Regions from separate parts of the Caballeronia sp. S22 genome, predicted to be linked through region 1. Evidence: riboswitches for the same ligand, from Rfam matches in the RefSeq annotation. Region 1 holds a riboswitch; each other region holds the start of a gene.
The links. Region 1 has a riboswitch for cobalamin ahead of ACEN42_RS17580 (CbtB-domain containing protein). Riboswitches for the same ligand answer to the same signal wherever they lie in the genome.
Positions count from the first base shown of each region.

Region 2: linked by a shared signal. The riboswitch ahead of ACEN42_RS22165 (HoxN/HupN/NixA family nickel/cobalt transporter) and the one ahead of ACEN42_RS17580 (CbtB-domain containing protein) in region 1 are both predicted to bind cobalamin.
Region 3: linked by a shared signal. The riboswitch ahead of ACEN42_RS12265 (TonB-dependent receptor domain-containing protein) and the one ahead of ACEN42_RS17580 (CbtB-domain containing protein) in region 1 are both predicted to bind cobalamin.

Region 1 covers NZ_OZ180036.1:534,581-538,887, forward strand. The annotation lists gene ACEN42_RS17565 (antibiotic biosynthesis monooxygenase) at 19-333, opposite strand; gene ACEN42_RS17570 (DUF1428 domain-containing protein) at 376-747, opposite strand; gene ACEN42_RS17575 (histidine phosphatase family protein) at 827-1,402, opposite strand; cobalamin riboswitch at 1,450-1,576, shown strand; gene ACEN42_RS17580 (CbtB-domain containing protein) at 1,605-1,838, shown strand; gene ACEN42_RS17585 (CbtA family protein) at 1,848-2,639, shown strand; gene ACEN42_RS17590 (DUF1289 domain-containing protein) at 2,667-2,909, opposite strand; gene ACEN42_RS17595 (cobyrinate a,c-diamide synthase) at 2,906-4,204, opposite strand; gene cobO (cob(I)yrinic acid a,c-diamide adenosyltransferase) at 4,210-4,307, opposite strand, start outside.
Region 2 covers NZ_OZ180036.1:1,467,741-1,472,047, forward strand. The annotation lists gene ACEN42_RS22160 (TniQ family protein) at 1-13, shown strand, start outside; gene ACEN42_RS22165 (HoxN/HupN/NixA family nickel/cobalt transporter) at 627-1,688, opposite strand; cobalamin riboswitch at 1,775-1,973, opposite strand; gene ACEN42_RS22170 (CopD family protein) at 2,002-2,268, opposite strand; gene ACEN42_RS22175 (copper resistance protein CopC) at 2,301-2,678, opposite strand; gene ACEN42_RS22180 (hypothetical protein) at 2,795-3,694, opposite strand; gene ACEN42_RS22185 (DUF2946 domain-containing protein) at 3,799-4,179, opposite strand.
Region 3 covers NZ_OZ180035.1:2,605,349-2,609,655, forward strand. The annotation lists gene ACEN42_RS12260 (FecCD family ABC transporter permease) at 1-383, opposite strand, end outside; gene ACEN42_RS12265 (TonB-dependent receptor domain-containing protein) at 419-2,293, opposite strand; cobalamin riboswitch at 2,373-2,698, opposite strand; gene ACEN42_RS12270 (ATPase) at 2,957-3,325, shown strand; gene ACEN42_RS12275 (cell division protein ZapA) at 3,322-3,636, shown strand; RNA gene ssrS (6S RNA) at 3,731-3,912, shown strand; gene ACEN42_RS12285 (EVE domain-containing protein) at 3,983-4,307, shown strand, end outside.

The sequences.
Region 1 (4,307 bases):
AGCGCGCGCGTCGGCTTGTCATTTGACGGTCTGAATCACTTCGAAGCCTTCGAACTCCGGATGTCCGAGATAAAGCTGGCGTGTCTCGCCGCCGGCATTGCGATGCGCCGCGCGAAACGCGTCCGAGCGCGTCCAGTCCTCGAAAGCCGCCTGATTCGCCCAGATCGTGTGGCTCGAATACAGGACGTGATCGTCCTTCACCGGGCCCTTGAGCAGATGAAACTCGACGAAACCCGGCACGTCCTTGAGATGCGTGTCGCGACTGGTCCAGAGGCGTTCGAAATCCGTCTCGGCGCCGGGCACGATCTTGAAGCGGTTCATGGCGATATACATGTCGATGCGTTTCCTTAACCGTAGAGTCAAAAATCAAAACGATCAGCCGCGCTCCAGTTCGACGAGCGTCGTGAAGCCGCCGAAGAACATGCGCTGAGGGTCGAACGGCGGCTCGCCGGACTCCATCATCGCCTTGAGGCGCGGGTCTTCCATCACTTTCGCATTGACGCTGTCGCGCTGCTCGCGCGACTCGTAGACGATATACGAGAACACGACGGTCTCGCCTTCCTTCTGTTGCACGCTCTGCGGAAACGACGTGAGCTTGCCGGGCTTGACGTCGTCGGCGATGGTTTCCACGAATTGCAGCGCGCCATGCTCCATCCAGATCTTGCCGGCGGCTTCGGCCATTGTGCGGTAGGCGTCGATCTTGTCGAGCGGCACGGGTACGACGAATCCATCCACGTAATGCGCCATCTGAGTCTCCTGAATCGGTTCGGAAGTGGAACGCGCATGCGATGCGCTGCTCGTTTGAGCGATTCGTAAGCAACGAAGTTCAGGCCGGCTGATAGGGCAATTCGGCAGTCCATGCATCGGCGGCCGATGCGCGCTTGAGCACCGTCGACGAGAGCGGCGCGAAGTTCATCCCGTAGACGGATTCGAGCGGCATGCCGAGCGCATGCGCGAGCGCCACTTTCACGACGATCGCATGCGTGACGACGATGCAGCGCTCGCACGCATTCAGGCCATCGATGAACTCCAGCCCCTGCGCGACGCGCACCGCGAGCATGGCGATGCTCTCGCCGCCATGCCCGCGCGCCTGCGGATCGGCGAGCCACGCGGCGACGTGCTCCGGCTCGCGTTCGCCGGTCTCGCGTATCGATTGCCCGCGCCAGCGGCCATAGTCGATGTCGTCGAATGCGGGAACGATATCGAATGCATCCGCGATCCACTTTGCCGTCTGGCGTGCTACGGGCGCTGGGCCCGAAATCACGCGCGCATGGTCTTGCGGCCCCACGAAGAGCGGTGCGAGCCGCGAGCGCGCGTCATGTTCGGCGAGCTCGTCGCCGTTGGGAAAGTGGCCGGTTTTCATCGCGCGCGTGGCCGCGTGACACAACAGAATGAGTTCCAAGGGGCGTCAGGGCTATTCGGAATCGTTTTACTTTGCCGCCGATCATCATAGAATGGCAAGCTTGCAGTGCGAGGAAGCCGGTGCAAACCCGGCACGGTCGCGCCACTGTATGCGTTCGTCAGCGTGAAAGCGTTGCGCCGCGAGTCAGACCCCGCTGCAAGCTCTTCGTCAATCGGGACGCGCTTTTCCCTGGAGAACCATCATGAATGCTTCCAACACGCCGGTCTTTTCCGCTCCGGTTTCCCCGTCGCTCGACGCACCCGTGCCCATTCCGGTGCGCGAAGTGCTGCCGTGGGCCGTTTTCATCGGCCTTCTTTTGCTGATCGCCATTTATTTCGTCGGCGCGGAGCAGGGCGCAACGTCGATTTTCTCGGGCATGTACGTCCACGAATTCGTTCACGACGGCCGGCATCTGCTCGGCTTTCCGTGCCACTGAGGACGCGTCATGATTCGGACTTTGCTGATACGCGGCATGATCGCGGGGCTGGTCGCGGGCCTGATCGGCTTCGGCTTCGCGCGTACGTTCGGCGAGCCGTCGGTGGCGCGCGCCATCGCGTTCGAGGAACAGCACGAGCATGCGCAAGCCGCGCATGAGCACGAACATGAACACGCCGACGCCGCGACAGGCGCCGCGCATTCGCACGATCACGGCGACGAGGAGCTCGTCTCACGCGATACGCAAGCGGGCCTCGGCCTCCTGACGGGCGTCGCGGTGTTCGGCACCGCGCTGGGCGGTCTTTTCTCGCTCGTGTTCGCGTTCGCCTACGGGCGGCTCGGCGCGTTGCGAGCGCGCGGCACGTCGGCGCTGCTGGCGTTGTTCGGCTTCGTGAGCATCGCCATCGTGCCGTTCCTCAAGTATCCGCCCAATCCGCCGGCGGTCGGCAATGCCGAAACCATCGGGCCGCGTACGGCGCTTTTCTTCGGCATGGTGGCGATTTCCATCGCGGCGGCCGTGTTCGCCGTGTGGCTGCGGCGGCGCATGGCGGCGCAACATGACGGCTGGAACGCGACGCTCATCGCCGCGGCCGCGTATATCGTCGTGATCGTGGTGGCGCAGGTCGCGCTGCCGCGCATCGATGAAGTGCCCGCCGATTTCTCGGCCTCGCTGCTGTGGAATTTCCGGCTGGCCGCGATCGGCATTCAGGCGCTGATCTGGACGACGCTCGGTCTCGTGTTCGGCGCACTCGCCGCGCGTGAGCTGGAACGGCCGGCCGTCAGGAGAATGGCCGCGGCTTGACCGGCTTATCCGGCTCGATCACACGGCTCACTTCGCGCGCGCCGCACGCCGCGCGAGCAACGCGTCGAACAGATCGAGCTTCGCGGCATCGTCCATCGATCTGAAGGTCTTGATCTCTTCGCGGCTTCTGAAGCAGCCGAGGCATAAGCCCGTTTCGGGATCGAGCTTGCATACGTCGGTGCATGGCGAGCCGATCGGTTCCTGTGTCTTGGCGCGCTCGATCGTGAATGCGAGATCGAGCGGCGTGCGGATGTCTTGCGTGGTCGTCATAGTGATTCGCCGCGAAAGAGCGCGGCGGCAGCGGCCGGATTCGACGGCCAGTAAGCGTGCATGTAGGTGGCCGTCACCGGACCGTGCCGATAGAGCGCTTCGCCCGATGTGCCCGTCGTCGCGTGCTTCGCTTCGAGGACGGCCTGCATCGGCGTGTGCAGCGTCGAGTAATGGAACGTGTGGCCCGTCATTGCGCCGTGCATCGTGTCGATGCGCTGCATCGCGAGGCGCGACAGCTTGCGTTGCATCGCGGCATCGCCGGGAAGAATGCCGAGCATCGTGTGCCGCGTGCCTTCGATGTCCGTCAGCGTGTCGAGCAGATACAGCATGCCGCCGCATTCCGCGACGACCGGCCTCTCTTTCGCGACGTGCCCGCCGATCGATTCGCGCGTGCGCGCATTCACTGCGAGCGTCGCCGCATGCAGCTCGGGATAACCGCCGGGAAGATAGAGCGCGTCGGCGTCGTGGGGTGCGGGTTCGTCGGCCAGCGGCGAGAACGTGCTGATGCGCGCGCCCATCGCGACGAGCAGATCGACATTTGCCGGATAGACGAACGAGAACGCGGCATCGCGCGCAATCGCGATATGCATCCCGTCGAGCAGACGCGGAGGCGCGGGAGGGCTCGCTTCGTCGAAATGAACGGACGGCGGCAGTTCCGCGAGCGCGGTTTGCGCGATCGCATCGGCGGCGCGATCGAGCCGCGCGTCGAGGCCCGCGATTTCTTCCGGCTGCGTGAGGCCGAGATGACGCTCGGGCAGCGCGATATCGTCCTCGTTCGACAGATGGCCGCAATAGTGCAGCCCCTCTGGAATGGTCTCCGACAGCATCTGCGCATGACGCGGCGACGCGACGCGATTCGCGAGCACGCCGTGAAACGGCACGTCCGCGCGATAGCGCGCGAGCCCGAACGCGATCGCGCCGAAGGTCTGCGCCATGCCGTGCGCGCCGATCACCGCGAGCACGGGCACGTTGAACGCGGCGGCGAGATCGGCGCTGCTGGGCGTGCCGTCGAAAAGACCCATCACGCCTTCGATGAGGATGAGATCGGCCTCGCGCGCGGCTTGTGCAAGCAATGCGCGGCACGCATCGAGCCCGACCATCGACAGATGCAGCGAATAGACGGGCGCGCCGCATGCGCGTTCGAGGATCATCGGATCGAGAAAGTCCGGGCCGGTCTTGAAGACGCGCACGTTCAGGCCGCGGCGCGTGTGATGACGCGCGAGCGCGGCCGTCACCGTGGTCTTGCCTTGATGCGACGCGCTTGCGCCGATGAAAAGAGCGGGGCAGTCGGGCATCGCGTTCAGAACTCGACGCCGCGTTGCGCCTTCACGCCCTGCTCGCGATAGGGGTGCTTCACGAGCCGCATCTCGGTGACGAGGTCGGCGAGTTCGATCAAGG
Region 2 (4,307 bases), 890 kb from region 1:
GGAATGCAGCTGAGATACGCAACGGCGCGCCAAGCCTGCATGGTAGATCGCGGGCCGGAGCTTCAGCAGGGCGCGCGGAAGACCGAGTCTTCAGGCCCGGAATGGAGCGCATCAAGGTGCAGGAGGCAACCCGGCGTACATTGAAGATGGAAGATACGAGCGGAGCATATGCTTCGCTCGCTTGAGCTTTTGGGGCAAGTCATTTTGCAATTGGATGGATGCCTCTGCACCAAGCCGGTAGACCCGCTGCACTGTTGGGACCTATGCTGCATCGATAACAACCGGACTGGCGCAATACTGCGTACATGCCGCCCGTGGCAGGTCCGAATCCTCGCCGCAAGGTCACCAAAATTGTGCTGCCTGCGCCGGCTGTGGCCCATCCGATAGAGTCGCGATCGACTTTTCGGCTCGGATCCCCCTAAATTTGGTCGCCAATGCGGGGGCCGAGCCCCCGCATCGCCATCTCGACGTCGCCTTAACTTGGGCAGCGCCAGCATATTCGGACGGCGCCGCCCAAGTTAAGGCGACGAAGGGCAGCTTCTACATCGATAGGAGCCGGAAGACGTCCGCCGGCACGGCAAGGGGCCCGCAGCGAAGCAACAGACAACTCCGCTGGGGCGCGAAACTTAGCGCCCAGCCGTGTTCGCTTCCAGCTCGTCGTAGCCCTTCACACGATAGATGATGAACGACGCGAACCACGCGACGATGAACACGCCGATGATGATGAAGCCCAGATTGTTGAAGTTGTCGTTCAATGTGCCAACCACATCCCAGAAGCGGCCCTTCAAGCTCAACTGGTCGCCCAGCAGCCCAAGTGCCTCAATGCCTCCGATCAGTACGGCCACGACGACGGACACCAGCGTAATCGTCAGGTTGTAGTAGAGCTTGCGGATCGGGTGCACGAACGCCCAGTCGTAGGCGCCTAGCATCAGCACGCCGTCGGTTGTGTCGACGAGCGACATGCCCGCAGCGAACAGCACCGGGAACACCAGCACAACCCAGATTGACAGGCCTTGCGCCGCCTGGCTCGCGGAGATGCCGAGCAGACTGACCTCCGTCGCGGTATCGAACCCGAGGCCGAACAGGAAGCCGAGCGGCAGCATCCAGATCGGGTTCGACACGAGACGGAACATCGGACGGAACAGCCGCGCGAGCAGCCCGCGATTGTTCAGCAGCAGGTCGAGGTCCTCGTTGTCATACGGCTCGCCGTGGCGCACCTTGCTGAACGCGCGCCAGACGCCCCGCAGGATGACGATGTTCATCGCCGCGATCACGAATAGAAACAGCGCCGATACACTGGTCGACACGATGCCACCGAAATCCTTCCATGCTTCGAAACGGCTTTGCAGTGCAGCGGCCGTCGCGGCGACAGCTGCTGCGACCAGCAACACGACGGCCGAGTGACCCATTGCGAAGAAGAAACCGATCGTCACGGGGCGTTGACCATCCTGTATCAGCTTGCGGGTGACGTTGTCAATTGCGGCGATATGGTCCGCGTCGACGGCGTGACGCAACCCGAAGCCATATGCGAGCAGTCCAGTGCCTAGCAGCAGCGGCTGACCTTGGAAGGCGATAAACGCCCAGATCCAGGCGCCGATGTTGAAGATGGCGAGAACGCTGTAAATGCCGATGACGCGGCGGCGCAATGCCACCGTCTGAGACGTGCTCTGAAAAGCGGTGGTGGACATGACAGATCCTGAGGTTGGGCTGTCCTTGCAACGGGCGACCGCGTATTGCGGTGCTTGCGCATCAGGACACCCCGCCCGATACGGCTGCTCAGACCTCGGTCGATGGCAGGTCTCCTGGCTCGCGGGTCAACGTCCGTTGCCGACCTTCCCGGTATCCCAGTGGTCACAAGTGGCGCGGACTCGTCGCTTACAGTTGCGGGGGCAGCCGCAGACTCGAAGCATTGCTGCTCTCACTGCGTTCCCTTTTCATCCCGGCTAGGGGGAACCATCAGCGCGCAAGCGTAGCGACTCGCGATGGCGACTGTCAATCCGTTCAGATCATCCGGTTGTAGCCCCCCAACAGCACTGCCAGCGCCACAACCACGAGTTTGAGCGTCAGAATCTGGCCGTACAGCACGCTCAGCAACGGCGCGTTGAGGCCCGCGATATTTTGCGTCGCGTTATAGATGCCGGTCACGACCACCACACCGAGCGCGACGGTCGCCAGGTGCGACAGCCGCGTGCAGAAGGCCACGCGTCGCGCAGGCGCAGCAGAAGGCGAGTCGACCCTGCGGCACAGCGCACAGGCCGCGATAATCACGCTGCCTGCCCACAACGCCGTCGCGCAAAGCGTTAATTGACCGTGAAGGTGTAGTGGCCTCGCGTGCGGTGGCCATCAGCAGCGACCGCCACCCAAGATACCGTGTACAGGCCCGGCGTCAGCGCGTTCAGTGCGACCGACATGTGCTTCGTATTTGACGGGTCGACTACCGCCTTGTCGGTGATCACGGACTTGCCCTGCGCATCGGTCACGGCGATTGAGCTGAAGGCAGGTTCGAGACCGTCATCGAAATCAATGGCCACATCTTTTTGCGAAGTGGGTACGGTCGAGCCGGCAGATGGCGCCTGATGGGTCGGATAGGCGTGGGCACAAGCCAGTTGCGCGACAGTCAGCGTCAGCGCCGCGACGAGGCCCCGCGCTACGATAGAGTTCAATAGAGAAGTTTTCATGGGTTGATCAAGGGCTTGTCAGCAGATTGGAGGAGAAGCGAAACGTCAGAGAGAAAGATGACGGCTTGAGGGGACATGTCAAATCGTTGCCTCTCGCCGGCCGCCTACGCGTTCTTTCACCACTGGAATAGCGGCTTGCCGATCGTCGTCGGCGCGACATCGTCAAAGAAGATGTGGGCCTGCACCAGGATGCCCACGTGCGAACCGCTCGCGTGGTTGACCGGTATCTGCGCTTCGACGCCGAATTGACCGTAGCGGTTGATCCAGATGAAGCCGGGATTGACCGTACCGGTCGTCTGTCCCTGGCTTCTCGACAGCGGGACCTCGACGATAGGAATGAGGTTCGACAGCGGTTGGGGCAGACCGATGTCACGTACATGCTGCTGCAGGTACGGCAGGCTGTACTGGAACGTGAAGCCGTAGTTGAAAGCGTTGGGCTGTCCTGCGCCCGTGGTCAGGGCGGGCGCGGCTTCGGCGGTAATCGCGATCGGGCGCAGGTACGCCAGCGAATCCGGCAGGTCTCCCATCCCTTTCCCGGCATAGATCGTTGGCGAAATGGTCGAGAAGTTGTCGGCGATCGCGTGGCTTCCCGTGCCGCCAATCTCGGCATTGACGCCGACGGACGTCATGAACTCGTGCGCCTCGTTGACGTACAACAGATATTTCAGACCGACGCCAAAGTTGTTGAAGCCACGGGCGGTCGGGTTGTTTTGCATGACATAGGATCCGTCGACCGAGAGGGCCAGCCTCGGTGTGATCAGCTTGTCGTACTCGAAATTGAAGGAGTTGATGCTCTGGTCGCCATCGTCGCCGGGGACGCGAATGTGACCATATGTCAGGTTGGCTTCATCACCGACGCCGGGATCGTCCACGGCCATGGTCGCTGGAAAGACGCGGTCACCCGCAATTGCATGGGCCATCGCAAGCGAAGGGGCTAGCAAAAGCGCGCCTACGGCAGCCGAGATGAGTGCTGTCGTGAGCAGCGGCTTACCGCTGCTCGTCGAAATCGTGTGCATGTTTCATCCTTGTTCTGGGGTCGTTGCAATGCCGTCGCAAGTCTGCGAACAGACGCGCGCGACACATCGCGATGCACCGGTGCATCGCGTCGGTAAGACTCAAATCAGGATGAAACGGGCGGAGCGCGGGGTTGCGCCGCAGTGAATGGCAGGACGCGCCGAACACTCTCGAACCTGGTTGCAACGCGATGCTGGATTGCCCAGACCGTGACGGCAAAAGTGGGTTGAACGCTTGGCAGCGCAGGCATGTGGGCAAGCAGGTTGCAGTACCCGCAAGCCTGCCAGTGGGAAGCCAGCGAGTGAGAAACGTCCCTGCTACCCAGCGGGTCGCCCGGCGTCGATTGCGCCGAGCAAAGTGCGCCCGATAGAGCCGTCCCATCGCGACTCGCCGCCAACGCGTGGGAAACCGTCGGCGCGAGCGTCGACATCAGGATGGCGAGCAATCCCAAAAGGCAACCAATTTTCCGATGAAAACGGCTCAGCATGCGCCCGGCGATTCGGTGTCGATGAGAGGAACTGGGCGGATTATGCCACGCGTCTTCATTAACTTTCCCGGTTTCCACCGAAGCGCAATTGCTAGACCCGTTTGGGTTTATCGGCAGCCACGGAGGTG
Region 3 (4,307 bases), on a different replicon from region 1:
GCGAACGCGCCCGCGCACGCCGCGATATCGACGCCCCACCACGGCACCGATGCGAGCATCGCGGCAAGCGCGAACGTCGCCGCGCCGCCGGACACGCCGAGCACATAAGGTTCCGCGAGCGGATTCCTCAGCAGCACTTGCAGCAGCGCGCCGGCCATCGCGAGCAGCGCACCCGTTGCGAAGCCCGCGAGCGCGCGCGGCAAACGTAGCGTGAGCACGATCTCGTCGGCGATATCGGGCGTCGCGGCGTTCGCGTGAAAGAGCGCGCCGAGCGCACGCGATACGGGCAACGTCACGCTGCCCGTCATGAGCGACGCCACGAGCACGATGAACGTCGCGACGCCGAGCGCGATCCAGATCGCCGCCGCGCGGCTCGCGTTCATCGCGCGCGGACGCGCAAGCCGCTCAGGCGCGTGGCTCACGACGGATGCCAGCCCAACGTGATGTACGCGCCGCGTCGTGGCGTGTTGTACGAGTACGCAAGTTCATAGTCCTTGTCGAACAGATTGTCGATGCGCGCCGTGACGTACCACGACTTCGAGATGTCGTAGCGCGCCGATAGATTCACGATGCCATACCCCGCGAGCGTCGAATCGTAGTCGCTGCGTTGTCCGCTCACGATCCACTCGCCGCCGACACGCCAGCGCCCGATCGTGCGATGCGCCGTAAGCGTCGCGAAACGCCGCGCGCGCCGCGTCAGATCTTCGTGATTCGTCTCGTCGACGGGATTCTGGAACGTGACGCCCGCGCGCACATCGGTTGCGCCGACGTGTCCCGCCCACGATCCTTCGATGCCCTGCACCTTCGCGCGCCCGACGTTCTGCGCGACATAGTAGAAACCGCCGTCGGACACATAGTCGATCAGATTCGAATAGCGCGTCTGGAACAGCGTCACGCGCGCGACGCCCAGCGCATTCGATGCGTACTGCAACGCCGCCTCGACCGAATGGCTGCGCTCCGGCTGAATCGACGGATTGCCGCTGAACGGATAGTAGAGATCGTCGAAGCTCGGCGCACGAAACGAAGCCGCATAGCTCGCGCTCGCCTTCCAGTGCGCGTCGAAGTTATACGCGTAGCCCAGATAGTAGCTGTTCGCGCCGCCGAAATCGGAATACTGGTCGTGACGCAGATTCGCCTGCAATTCGCTCGCGCCGATGTGCCCCACGTAGCCCGCGAACACCGAATTCACGTGACGATCGGGCGCGCTGAGCTGATCGGAATCGAGCGTCTGATCGAGATGCTCGTAACCGAAAAGCAGCTTGTGCGCATCGGTGATCCTGACATCGTTCTGCCACGTGTATTGACGGTTCTCCGAATCGAAGCGGTTCGTATAGACGCCGTTCTGCTCGATGTTCGCGCGATCCTGTCCCTGCGCGATCGTGAAGTGCGTGGTCCAGTTTTCGGTGATCCTGCCGTTCGCGAACACCGACGCCGAGCGCACGCGATCGTGCGATTCGTTGATATCGGTCGGCAGGCCGTAGGCATCGTCGAAACTGCTGATGCCGTTCGATTGCAGGAAGCGCACGCCCGCGTCCCACTTGTCGCTGAACTGGTGACGCAGCGTCGCCGCGACGCTCTCGTTCAGATAGCCGTTCGCGTTCGGATTCGCGCCCGGCGCGATATTCGGATCGATCGACGAAAAGCCGTCGGTCTTCTCGCGCGAGACGTTCAGGCTGAAGGTCGTGCGGCCGTCCTTGTCGAGCGCGCCGTTCACGCCCGCCGATTGACGCTGCGTGTGATAGCTGCCGTACTCGGCTTCGAAGTTGAAGCGCGGCGGATGCGGCTCGCCTTCCTTCGTGAAGATCTGCACGACGCCGCCGATCGCATTCGAGCCGTACAAAGCCGACACATTGCCGTTCACGACCTCGACGCGCCCGATCTGATCGAGCATCAGTTGCGACAACTGCGCCGCGCCGAGCGACGCCGATTCGACGCGCACGCCATCGATCAAAACGAGCGATTGCGACGACGCCGCGCCGCGTATGTAGAGCCCCGAAGTCGCGCCCGGCCCGCCGTTGCGCGTGATCTGCACGCCGGGCGCAAGCGCGATGAGGCCGAGCGCATCGTCGGCGTTGGCGTCGGCGATGTCCTGCTCATCGAACACCGATGTCTGCGGGATCGATTCGGCGAGCGGCTGCGGCGCGCGCGTCGCAGTGACGACGACAGGAGCAAGCGTTTGCGAAGCGTCATCGGCGGCATGTGCGGCGCCGGCGAGCGGCAAACCGATGACCGCGGCAACGAGCGCGCCATGACGAGAGCGGCCGTTCTTGAGGGCGGCCTGTGGCAATACCATGAATGAAGTGTCCGTTTCGCGTGAGCGCGACCCCGCTCCCCGCGAGGACGATGCGCGACGAACGCACCGCGCGATCAGCGCCGATGCGTCGAACTCTGGCCGGTATCCGGGCTGGCGATGAATCGTCTCGCCTTCCCGCGCATCGTGCGCAGTGGCGTCGACACGTTTCTTGCAGTCGATTCGGGCGATGAACCCGGTGTGATGAAAATCCACACGCTCGCGCTGCAAAAACGCGCATGAGACGACTTGCAACTTGCGTTGCGGTCGCTTACCGTTGCGGGGGCAGCACAGGTTGGCTCGTCCCAGGTTGGTCCCGGTCGGACTTCGGAGACTTCGCTCCCTGTTTCCCGTTTGACTGCATCCGCGAGATCCGCGAATGCGAGCACCAAAAAGTGCGGCAAGTGTAGGAGCGCGTGTTGGGGCCGTCAAGAAAACGGCGCGGACAGTTGGGCGCGGCACATGACGAATCGAACGAGAATCGGCCGGCCTGTCATCACGAGCCATCAACAGCGCTCGCGTTTTCTGCACACGAATGCATGTCGACATGCGCTTGATTCGAAGGATTAAGCGCAAGATCGCATGTTGTTACGTCTCGAAACGAGACAATTATCGGAAGCTCCGTTGAACCGCGCTAAAATGCGAGGTCTTTAGAGGACGCAGCACATGCTCAACGAACTCGAATCACTGTCAGGAAATATCGGCCGGCTGATCCAGATCAGCGAGCGCCACAATCAGGCGCGCCAGGCGCTGCAAGACCAACTCGAACAACTGCGCGCCGACTATGCGAACGTGCAGGCCGAGCTTGCGCAAGTGCGTGAAGAGCGCGACACGCTGCAATCCGAACGCGATTCGCTCTCCGCGAAAATCGACGACGCGCAAGTACGCCTCAACGCGATTCTCGAAAAGCTGCCGCGCGCGAAATCCGGGCAGCATGACGAAGCCGACAATCAACTCGATCTCCTCGAAGCCGATTCCCGCGAAGCACATGAAGCGGAATTGCACGGCGAGCATCATCAAGGAGAGAAGGCATGACGACCACGCAGATCGAAGTCTCCATTCTCGGGCAGCCGTATCGCCTCGCGTGCTCGCCGGAAACGGAAGGCGCATTGCGCGAAGCGGTCGCGCGCGTCGATGCCGAGATGAACAAGGTGCGCAATGCAAGCAACGTGCGCGGCACGGATCGCATCGCGGTGATGGCAGCGCTCTCGCTGGCGTCGGAATTGCTTAAGCTGCAGGACAGCGTGCGTCACGGCGAGGCCTTCCCCGCCGAGGAAATCCGTCGCACGATGCATTCGATGAACGAGCAGCTCGGCGCTGTCATCGCGCAATACGAAGTGCAGTGAGATGTCTGTGCGTCGAGGCAATCGGCGCGCAATGTCAATCGAAAAAAGAAACTGCGGCGGGGCTGCGAAAGGCAAACGATTGGTGTAGAGTGACGTTTCCCTGCCTGGTGCGCCAAGGTCATATATTCCTTGAACCAATGTCACATTGGCACGGTTGCGGAACCTTGCAGCACGGGCGCGCGCGTCGCTAGTCCGATGTACCCGAAGTGTTGCTTACCGCGACCAATCTTGAACCCAGGTTCAGGATGCCGGCCTAGCGGCCGTGGCGGGGACCCATCTTAAGAACGGCATCGGTTTTTCCGGTGCCGTTTTCATTTGCATCGTCGATTCCGCATAACGAACAATCATGCGCTACTGGCTGATGAAGTCCGAACCGGACGAAGCGAGCATCGATCACCTCGCGCACGCGCCGAAAAAAACCTTGCCGTGGACAGGCGTGCGCAACTATCAGGCGCGCAACTTCATGCGCGATCAGATGCAGATCGGCGACGGCGTGCTCTTTTATCATTCGAGCTGTCCAGAGCCGGGCATCGCGGGCATCGCGAAGGTGTGCTCGACGGCGTATCCCGATCCCACGCAGTTCGATCCGAAGAGCGATTACTACGATCCCAAGTCCACGCAGGAAACGCCGCGCTGGATGCTCGTCGATGTCAAGTTCGTGAAGAAGACCG